Regions from separate parts of the Shewanella seohaensis genome, predicted to be linked through region 1. Evidence: predicted binding sites of a transcription regulator. Region 1 holds the regulator's gene; each other region holds the start of a gene.
The links. The regulator NrdR, encoded in region 1, represses ribonucleotide reductase genes. The targets are predictions, from matches to a motif close to AAACACNANATNTNGTGTTT.
Positions count from the first base shown of each region.

Region 2: a site for NrdR is predicted at 1,946-1,965, ahead of nrdA (class 1a ribonucleoside-diphosphate reductase subunit alpha). Genes of this name have one in related genera too.
Region 3: a site for NrdR is predicted at 2,163-2,182, ahead of nrdD (anaerobic ribonucleoside-triphosphate reductase). Genes of this name have one in related genera too.

Region 1 covers NZ_JAKILE010000004.1:306,034-309,599, reverse strand. The annotation lists gene ettA (energy-dependent translational throttle protein EttA) at 1-238, opposite strand, end outside; gene glyA (serine hydroxymethyltransferase) at 429-1,682, shown strand; gene nrdR (transcriptional regulator NrdR) at 1,893-2,342, shown strand; gene ribD (bifunctional diaminohydroxyphosphoribosylaminopyrimidine deaminase/5-amino-6-(5-phosphoribosylamino)uracil reductase RibD) at 2,442-3,566, shown strand, end outside.
Region 2 covers NZ_JAKILE010000008.1:2,918-6,483, forward strand. The annotation lists gene nrdA (class 1a ribonucleoside-diphosphate reductase subunit alpha) at 1-1,792, opposite strand, end outside; gene L2713_RS10630 (HAD family hydrolase) at 2,280-2,954, opposite strand; gene ubiG (bifunctional 2-polyprenyl-6-hydroxyphenol methylase/3-demethylubiquinol 3-O-methyltransferase UbiG) at 2,956-3,566, opposite strand, start outside.
Region 3 covers NZ_JAKILE010000011.1:96,944-100,509, reverse strand. The annotation lists gene nrdD (anaerobic ribonucleoside-triphosphate reductase) at 15-2,132, opposite strand; gene L2713_RS13830 (hypothetical protein) at 2,470-3,165, opposite strand; gene rssA (patatin-like phospholipase RssA) at 3,275-3,566, opposite strand, start outside.

The sequences.
Region 1 (3,566 bases):
GTTTCGGTTCTTGCGGCAGATAACCAATCTTCAGCCCTGGCATTGGGCGCGCTTCACCCTCAATCTCGGTATCGATACCGGCCATGATGCGCAGTAGGGTGGATTTACCTGAACCGTTAAGACCTAACACACCGATCTTAGCGCCGGGGAAAAAGCTTAAGGAAATGTCTTTAAGGATCTGCTTCTTAGGAGGAACAACCTTGCCCACCCGCAGCATGCTGTAAACAAACTGAGCCATTTTTCTGCATCTATAAGTGACTAATGATGCGGCTAATTCTACTCGATTGCGCGCCGAACTCAACTCGGCATTGAGGCGAGTTCAAGGTAAAACTGTAGGATTTTCATGTTTCAGAGACTGGGATTGTCGGCTCGTTACGAGTAGAATACCGCGCAACCCTACCTACAAGAATTGGCAGCTGGAGTAAGCAATGCTGAAAAAAGATATGAATATCGCAGATTATGATCCGGAACTGTTCAACGCAATTCAGAACGAAACTCTGCGTCAAGAAGAGCATATTGAGCTGATTGCTTCTGAAAACTACACCAGTCCACGCGTGATGCAAGCGCAAGGTTCACAATTAACCAACAAGTACGCCGAAGGTTACCCTGGCAAGCGTTACTACGGTGGTTGTGAGTATGTGGACGTAGTTGAAACCTTAGCGATTGAGCGTGCAAAACAACTGTTTGGTGCGACTTACGCAAACGTACAACCTCACTCAGGTTCTCAAGCAAACAGCGCCGTTTACATGGCATTGTTAAAACCAGGCGATACCGTTTTAGGTATGAACCTCGCTCACGGTGGTCACTTGACCCACGGTTCGCCAGTAAACTTCTCCGGTAGACTGTACAACATCATTCCTTACGGCATCGATGAATCAGGTAAGATCGACTATGACGAAATGGAACGTCTGGCGGTTGAACATAAGCCTAAGATGATGATCGGTGGTTTCTCTGCTTACTCAGGCATCGTTGACTGGGCAAGAATGCGTGAAATCGCAGACAAAATCGGTGCTTACCTGTTTGTCGACATGGCGCACGTTGCGGGTCTTATCGCCGCGGGTGTGTATCCAAACCCTGTGCCACACGCGCACGTTGTGACCTCAACTACTCACAAGACCTTAGCCGGTCCTCGTGGCGGTATCATTCTGTCTGCTGCAGATGATGAAGAGTTATACAAAAAGCTGAACTCTGCGGTATTCCCAGGCGGTCAAGGCGGTCCTTTGATGCACGTTATCGCGGGTAAAGCGGTAGCCTTCAAAGAAGCTTTAGAGCCAGAGTTCAAAGCTTACCAACAACAAGTGGTTAAGAACGCTAAAGCCATGGTTGAAGTGTTCTTAGAGCGCGGTTACAAGATCGTTTCTGGCGGTACTGACAACCACTTAATGCTAGTGGACTTAATCGGTCGCGACCTGACGGGTAAAGAAGCCGACGCCGCTTTAGGTAGCGCGAACATCACAGTAAACAAAAACTCTGTGCCAAATGACCCACGTTCTCCATTCGTGACCTCTGGCGTGCGTATCGGTACGCCTGCGATTACTCGCCGCGGCTTTAAAGAAGCTGAAGCGAAAGAGTTAACCAGTTGGATCTGTGACATCCTCGACGATGCTCACAACCCAGCGGTTATCGAGCGCGTAAAAGGCCAAGTATTGGCACTGTGCGCCCGTTTCCCTGTTTACGGTTAATTCGTTAATTTATCTGAATATGACGGCTGAGTTCACAACTGCTTAGGGTGTTACTCTCAGGTGGTTAACCTCAGCCGATAAATAGGATAAAATCCCATGGCCGCATTAAGCGGCCATTTTTATTGCTAAAATCTTAGACTTAAACCCGCTCGGTTTAAGCGAGAAACAGCGAAAGCCATAGGCTTTATTCCATTCACGGCAGGAGGCTCAATGCATTGTCCATTTTGCAGCGCGACAGATACTAAGGTGATCGATTCCCGATTAGTGGCGGAAGGCCATCAAGTGCGTCGTCGCCGAGAATGCACCGAATGCCACGAAAGATTTACTACCTTCGAAGGGGCCGAATTAGTGATGCCACGGGTGATTAAACGCGATGGCACGCGCCAACCCTTTGATGAAGAAAAGCTGCAGGCAGGTATGTTACGCGCGGTCGAAAAGCGCCCCGTGTCTATGGATGAAATCGAGCAGGCCTTAAGTAAAATCAAGTCAACGCTGCGGGCTACCGGCGAGCGCGAAGTGCCATCCGAGATGATAGGTAACTTGATGATGGAGCAGTTAATGAGCCTAGATAAGGTTGCCTATATTCGTTTTGCCTCGGTTTATCGCGCCTTTGAAGACGTCTCCGAATTCGGTGAGGCGATTGCGAAACTGCAAAAGTAATGTGGGTTATCTTAAGTTAGTGCTTAGGTTAGTGCTTAGGTTAGCGCCTCGTTATGCGCCGCATTCGGGCATGCTTTCTAAAGATTTCATAGGGTTTATATGAATTGGTCAGAACTCGATAGCCAGATGATGAGCCGAGCCATACAACTGGCTCGCAAAGGATTTTATACCACTCGCCCCAATCCCTGTGTGGGCTGCGTTATCGTAAAAGATAATCAGATTGTCGGTGAAGGTTATCATCAAAAAGCCGGCGAGCCACATGCCGAGGTGCATGCACTGCGCATGGCTGGCGAGCTTGCCCGTGGCGCGACCGCCTATGTCACCTTAGAACCTTGTAGCCATTATGGCCGCACACCGCCGTGTGCCTTGGCACTGATCAATATTGGTGTAAAACGAGTCGTGGTGGCGGTTGAAGATCCCAATCCGCAGGTCGGTGGCCGAGGTATTCAAATGCTGCGCGATGCGGGTATTCAAGTGGATGTTGGCTTGCACCGCGACGAAGCTTACGCTTTAAATCTTGGTTTTATGAAGCGCATGGAATCAGGCCTACCTTGGGTGACGGTAAAGCTTGCCGCGAGTCTCGATGGTAAAACCGCGTTATCAAACGGTGTGTCCAAATGGATCACAGGCCCCGAAGCTCGCCGCGATGTGCAGCGCTTACGTTTACGCGCCTGCGCACTAGTGACAGGGATTGACACTGTGCTAGCCGATGACCCTTCGCTCAATGTGCGTTACTCAGAGCTTGGCAGTCTTAGCTCACAATTGAGTGAAGCGCAGATTTTACAACCGTTGCGGGTGATTTTAGACAGTCGTTGCAGGATGCCGATTACGGCAGCCTTGCTTGCGATTGAATCGCCGATATTATTAGTTTCAACTGAGCCTTACTCGCCAGCCTTTATGGCGCAGTTGCCCGCCCATGTGACTTGTCTTCAATTACCGGCCATCGAAGGTCGAATCTCGCTGCCTGCACTCTTAAGCTATTTAGGCAAAAGCTGTAATCAGGTGCTTATCGAAGCGGGCGCGACCTTAGCCGGCGCCTTTATCGGTGACGGATTAGCCGATGAATTAGTGTTATATCAAGCGATGAAAATCCTTGGCGCACAAGGACGTAATCTACTCGAATTACCCGATTATCAAATGATGGCAGATATTCCGATCCTCAAACTGGTCGATGAGCGTAAAGTGGGCGCGGATACGCGTTTCACCTTGAGACTCTCGTCCAAT
Region 2 (3,566 bases), on a different contig from region 1:
CTAAATGCAATGGCTCGCTGCAAATCTTATCTAAATCACGTTTGTAGGTATCGATAGGTAAAATACCTTGGGCGTAAGTGGTCTCATTAAATAATGGGCACGCACCTTGCTCTTTTGCCAGATTCATTGACGCCTTAAGCAGATAGAATTGAATCGCTTCAAAGGTCTTGTGAGTCAGGTTGTTCGCGCTACCATCGGAGTACTTCATGCCATTCTTCGCTAAGTAGTTAGCGAAGTTGATAACACCAATACCTAAGGTACGACGGTTCATCGATGAAATTTCAGCCGCTTTGATTGGATAATCTTGGTAATCCAGTAGGTTATCCAGTGCACGTACCGCTAAATCGGCTAATGGTTCAAGCTCGGCTAAGTTTTTGATCGCACCTAAGTTTAATGCTGACAGTGTACAGAGCGCGATTTCACCGTTTGGATCGTCAATGTTGTTCAATGGCTTGGTCGGCAACGCGATTTCAAGACAAAGGTTAGATTGTCTGATCGGAGCGACTTTCGAGTCGAACGGACTGTGGGTGTTACAGTGGTCGACGTTTTGGATGTAGATACGGCCCGTTGAAGCACGCTCTTGCATCATCAATGAGAACAGTTCAACTGCTTTCAATGTCTTCTTACGAATACTGCTGTCTTGCTCATATTGCAGGTACAGACGTTCGAATTCGTCTTGATCTTCGAAGAAGGCATCGTAAAGACCTGGCACGTCTGATGGGCTGAACAGGCTGATGTTTTCGCCTTTGATCAGACGTTGATACATCAGCTTGTTGAGCTGTACGCCGTAGTCTAAGTGGCGAATACGGTTATCTTCGACACCGCGGTTGTTTTTCAGTACCAGCAGGGATTCCACTTCTAAGTGCCAAATAGGGTAGAAGAGGGTCGCAGCACCACCACGAACGCCGCCTTGCGAGCAAGACTTAACCGCCGTTTGGAAATACTTGTAGAAAGGTAAGCAACCCGTGTGGAAGGCTTCGCCGCCACGGATTGGGCTACCTAGTGCACGGATACGACCGGCGTTGATACCGATACCTGCGCGTTGGCTGACATACTTCACGATAGAAGAGGCGGTCGCGTTGATAGAATCTAAGCTGTCGCCACATTCAATCAGAACGCATGAACTGAATTGACGCGTTGGCGTACGTACACCCGCCATGATTGGCGTGGGCAGAGAAATCTTAAAGGTCGATACCGCGTCGTAAAAATCTTTAACGTATTGCAGGCGCGTTTCTTTTGGATAACGGGCAAACAAGCAGGCCGCCACCAGAATATAGAGGAACTGGGCGCTCTCGTAGATCTCGTGGGTCACACGGTTTTGTACCAGATACTTACCTTCGAGCTGTTTTACCGCCGCGTAGGAGAAGTTCATATCGCGCCAATGGTCGATATAGGTATCCATGATATCGAGTTCTTCGCGGGTGTAATCCTGCAGAATATGCATATCATACTTACCAAGCTCAACCAGTTTAGTCACATGGTCGTATAACTTTGGCGGCTCGAACTGACCAAAGGCCTTCTTACGTAAATGGAATACGGCTAAGCGCGCAGCCAGAAACTGATAATCCGGTGATTCTGGGGAAATTAAATCCGCCGCAGATTTGATGATCGTTTCGTGGATAGCTTCGGTTGGGATCCCGTCGAAAAACTGTAAATGCGTGCGAAGTTCAACTTCAGAAACAGAAACGTTTTTTAATCCCTTGGCTGCCCAAGTAATTACGCGGTGTATCTTGTCGAGATCGATTGTCTCACGTGCACCACAGCGTTTTGTGACTGTCATATTGCTATTCATTGAAGAGAGGCCTTGGTTCTGATATCTGTTCAGGTGAACTAAGTCACCGTACGTTTCCTTGTAAAACAATCAACCTGAAAACCCTTAATACTGCTGACTATGCAGGAGATAGTCGATTTAACGGGGAACTTCTAGTGTGTCTGATTGCTACCTATACACAAGATATGGTGTTTTAAATAATCTGAGATACAAGATAGTGAGGTTTGACGCTATTTGCAAGTCTCAATTCAGGGGGTATCTTGTGGATATCTTGAGGATAAAGAAAAGCGTTAGTGATGACTAACCCAGAAGCTCAAATTGAGATTAGCGTGCGACATTGATGACGTTTTTTTGTGCAAATTTCACAGTGTGATCGATCGCTAAAATAAGCAGCGATCGCGATCGCAAGGATTGACCCTTAACCTAAATTGCATTACCAGCGAAGGGCGCATTATTTCGCCGTTAATCGGATTCGGTTGGGCCGTTAACCTTGGTCAATCCGTTACCGCTATTTGGCCAATGCTTGGCTTAAGGCCGAATGCAAACTCGATGGTGAGTTAAACTGCGCATAGGCAGGCCATGCATCGGGTGTATCGGCCTCACCTAAATATCCCCACAACGCCACACCGCCAAGCATGCCAGCCGCTTGGGCCGCGAGTAAATCCCGCTCAGCATCACCTAAATAGAGTATTTGCTGTGGCTGGCACTGCAGCTGCTGCGCGCCCAATAGCATAGGTGCGGTGTGAGGCTTAGGGTAACGAGTCGAATCGCCACTGATCATCACTGGCATACGCGAGCTGAGCTTAAGTTTATGTAATAGAGGGCGTGTAAAGCGGGCGGGTTTATTCGTGATCACCCCAAATGGCACACGGCATAACTCGAGCCAATCGAGCAGGGGAGCGATACCATCAAACAACTGGCAATGGTCGCCATTGATCCTTTGATAGTGTGCGAGGAGTCCTTGCTGTACTTGAGTGCGCAGAGCGTCATCCGCGCCGGGAATCGCCGCATCGACTAAGGCAAAGCTGCCATGGGAGGCGGCGCTACGCATGTCTGCTAAAGGTTTTGCCGCGATACCGACATCAGACAAACTGAGGTTAAGGGCTTGAACCAGATCCGGCGCGGTATCGGCCAGGGTACCGTCAAGGTCGAATAAGACCCCTTTAACCTCAGCTAAGCTCATCTTAATCTACCTTTTGCGTCGCAATCATATAGTTAACATCGACCTTTGGGGTGTACTTAAAGATCCCTGTTAGCGGGTTATAGGTGATCCCAAGTGCATCTTTACAGAGAAGATCGGTGTTATCGACTAAGGCCATGAGTTCCGATGGCTTGATGAACTTATTATGGTCATGGGTGCCAATTGGCAACATCTTTAATAGGTACTCGGCGCCGATAATGGTCTCGACAAAAGACTTAATATTACGGTTGATGGTTGAGAAAAACACAAAACCGCCGGGTTTAACCATATCGCAGCAGGCTTGAATGACCGATTGCGGATCTGGCACATGCTCGAGCATCTCCATACAAGTCACCACATCGTAGTATTCGCGGTGATCTTCTCTATGGGCCTCGGCAGTGTTTTTGACATAGTTGATGCTCACGCCAGTTTCCAGTGCATGTAAACGCGCGACTTCTAATGGTTCTTCACCCATATCGAGGCCGTGAACGATCGCGCCGATGCGCGCCATGCTTTCGGATAAAATGCCGCCGCCACAGCCGACGTCCAGCACTTTCTTACCAAAAATCCCGCCTGCCGTTTGATCGATATAGTTAAGGCGCAGGGGATTTAATA
Region 3 (3,566 bases), on a different contig from region 1:
ACAAGGCAAAAATGTTACAAGTGTTTGATCCTGCGTTTCACTTCTTCTTGCTTGCCATGGTTGAATGGTCTGGCATCTGGACTACCTAAGTAACCACACACTCGGCGGGTGACTGACACTCGGCTTGGCTCATGGTTACCGCATTTAGGGCAAGTAAAGCCTTTGCTAGTACAACTAAACTCGCCAGTAAAACCGCAGTCGTAGCATTCATCAATCGGTGTGTTAGTACCGTAGTAAGGCACGCGGCTATAACTGTAATCCCACACATTTTCGAGTGCTTCGATGTTGTGCTGCATATTCGGATATTCGCCGTAGCAGATAAATCCGCCATTGGCGATCGCAGGATATGGCTGCTCAAAATCAATTTTATCGTAGGGATTCACCCGCTTTTCAACATCCAAGTGGAAGCTATTGGTGTAATAGCCCTTATCGGTTACCCCTGCAACCACGCCAAATTGGCGCGCATCGAGTTTACAGAAACGGCTGCAGAGGCTCTCACTCGGGGTGCTATAAAGGCTAAACCCATAACCGGTTTCGGCCTTCCATGCATCGGTAGCCGCTTTAAGATGCGCGACAATCGCCACCGCTTTTTCACGAAGTTTGGCATCATCAAAGACATGGGTTTCAGTGCCATAGAGCGCATTGATGGTTTCATGCAAACCGATATAGCCTAATGAAATCGATGCCCGACCATTTTTAAAAATTTGGGCGATATCATCATCGGCGCGCAGGCGCACACCACAGGCGCCTTCCATATACAAAATCGGTGCAACTCTGGCTTTAACGCCGTTTAAACGTTCGATGCGGGTGTCTAATGCGCGGCGGGCAAGCAGTAAACGCTCATCTAAAATGCGATAAAATTCAGCCTCATCACCATTGGCCTCGAGGGCAACTCGGGGCAAGTTTAAGCTCACCACCCCAAGATTATTGCGCCCTTCATGAACCAGCTCGCCATTTTCTTTATAGGAGCCTAAAAAGCTGCGACAGCCCATTGGGGTTTTAAATGACCCCGTGACCTTTTCCACTTGCTCGTAGTTCAAAATATCCGGATACATGCGCATGCTGGCGCATTTTAGGGCCATTTGTTTGACATCGTAGTTGCAATCACCGGCCTTGTGATTAATGCCATCACGAATCGCAAACACCAGTTTAGGGAACACGGCAGTCTTACGATTTTTACCTAGGCCCGTCATACGGACTTTCAACATAGATTGCTGAATTAAACGCGATTCCCACGAAGTACCCAGACCAAAACCAAAGGTCACAAAGGGGGTTTGCCCATTGGCGGTATGTAAGGTATTCACTTCATATTCAAGGGATTGGAAAGCGTCATGACATTCTTTTTCGGTGAGCGCCGTCGCATAGGCCTTGGCATCTTTAATCTGCCAGTTGAGCGCCACTTGATAGTGTTTGTCGTAGCTCTTCGCCACAAAAGGCGCGAGCACTTCATCAATACGATTAATCGTGGTGCCGCCATAAATATGACTGGCCACTTGGGCAATGATCTGCGCCGTGACCGCTGTAGCGGTGGAGATGGATTTTGGGGTCTCAATTTCGGCGTTGCCCATCTTAAAACCGTGGGTCAACATACCCGCCAAATCAATCAACATGCAGTTAAACATCGGGAAAAACGGCGAATAATCGAGATCGTGATAATGGATTTCGCCAAGTTCATGGGCGGCCACTACATCCTTAGGCAGAATATGGCTCTTGGCGTAATGTTTCGCGACGATACCCGCGAGTAAATCCCGCTGGGTTGGGATTACTTTAGAGTCTTTATTGGCGTTTTCATTTAACAGCGCCGCATTGCTCTGCTCGACTAAACCACGGATTTCGAGATTGAGTTTACTGGTCGCATCGCGGCAAATGTCTCTGTCATGGCGATACTCGATATACACCCGCGCCAGAGACTTGTAAGGTCCTTCCATCAGTAGGTTTTCAACCGCATCCTGTAAATGGTGGATCTCGACTTCTGCCAGATTGGCCACTCGCTCCCTCACACAAGCGGCAACCGTCGCGGCATAGTCTGCATCCTCTATCCCAACCGAGTTTGCAGCCGCTATCACTGCATCTCTTATCCTTGTTTCATCAAAAGGTGTGCGGCAACCATCCCGCTTGATCACGACTGGCATTGTTCAGTTCCTCTCCATTCCGATTAAAATTAACACTACATATAGTGTTTAGATAATCAATAAACACAATATCTAGGCAATTAAGCGGCATTAACACCTAAAATTCCATGATCCAGATCATGATTTATCGGATGGATAAAAAGAACAAAGTAGAACTGTAGCCAAACCCAATGATCTCAGTTTTAAGCCTTGACCTTGGCCATAAAGCAGGATAGCGGACGCTAAAAATGCCCGCTAATCACGACAAAGGACCTTGGCCCGAAAGCCAAAGTCCTTGGAATAAAAGCAGTCCGTAGCTCGGCGTTTGCCCTTAGCTAAGGTTTACACCCAAACAGGGTTAGCGCTTGGCTAAGGCAAGATAACTACTCAGTTGCCCCGATGCCGATTGCTGCATCCCCATGGAGGAAGCCACTTGCATAGTCGACTTAAGCCCCTGCCATAACTGTTTTTGGCTGTCGCTCAGTGTTGGATTGCTATTTAGATAATCGGTTAACTGGCCAAATACCTTGGTGGCTTTTTGTGCCAGCACTGGGGATTGCGCATCATCCATATTCGACAATACGTTTTTAGCATCAACTAAGGTGTTGATCATAGGACTGTTTGGTGACTTTTCCGCTAAGGACTTTAGCTCATCGTCGATAAAGTCCTGCAGGGATTGCTTGCTCGGCTTTTGACTCGGCAAATTAATGCCGTTTTGTGACAGTCGCTCAACCTGTGCATCGGACAAAATGCCGTCCTTTTGCAGCCGAGACACTAGGGCCGGAATATCAGACACACTAAACTGGCCATCGGCAAAAAAATCCTTCGACATGGCTTGAATTTTTTGCGCCCTAAGTGCACGGGGTGACAAGGCAATCTCATCACTCGGTTTCGCTTCAGTCTTAGGCGTATCCTTGGTGGATGACTTAGCATCCGTACTGGACTCAGTCTTACTTGTGTCAGTCTTACTCGTGTCCGTCTTCTTGCTGTTCAGGCCATAGGCATCAGCAACACTGCTACGGTTCAGATTTAAGGCATTTAAAAGAGGATTCATCGTCAATAATTCGGCATCTAACACTGTGTGATGGGGTTAAAGCAAAAAATAAGCCAATCAAACAGTCACTTGCCTAAATTATTATACGAAGACTAAGTATCCTCACAACTTAGCCTTTCCAAATCGCGGCTTCAATCAAGTGCGCCACTTTCGCGACAGCCGCCTCCCCCGCCGCAATCGCTTCATCGGCACGGTGAAATTCCATAGTGCCGATATTGGCCACTTCTGGCACTACGAGGACATCGGGAGGATCTCCCATCAACCGTGCCCGCTTATGGCGCTGCTCTAAAATCCCCATCGACTGTGACATCACCGCAATCATACCGGGATTGGATTTAGTCCCGAGGGAAAACTTGTCGGTTAAGCTGCTGACATACTCCCGCCCCCTAGCAAATAAATCC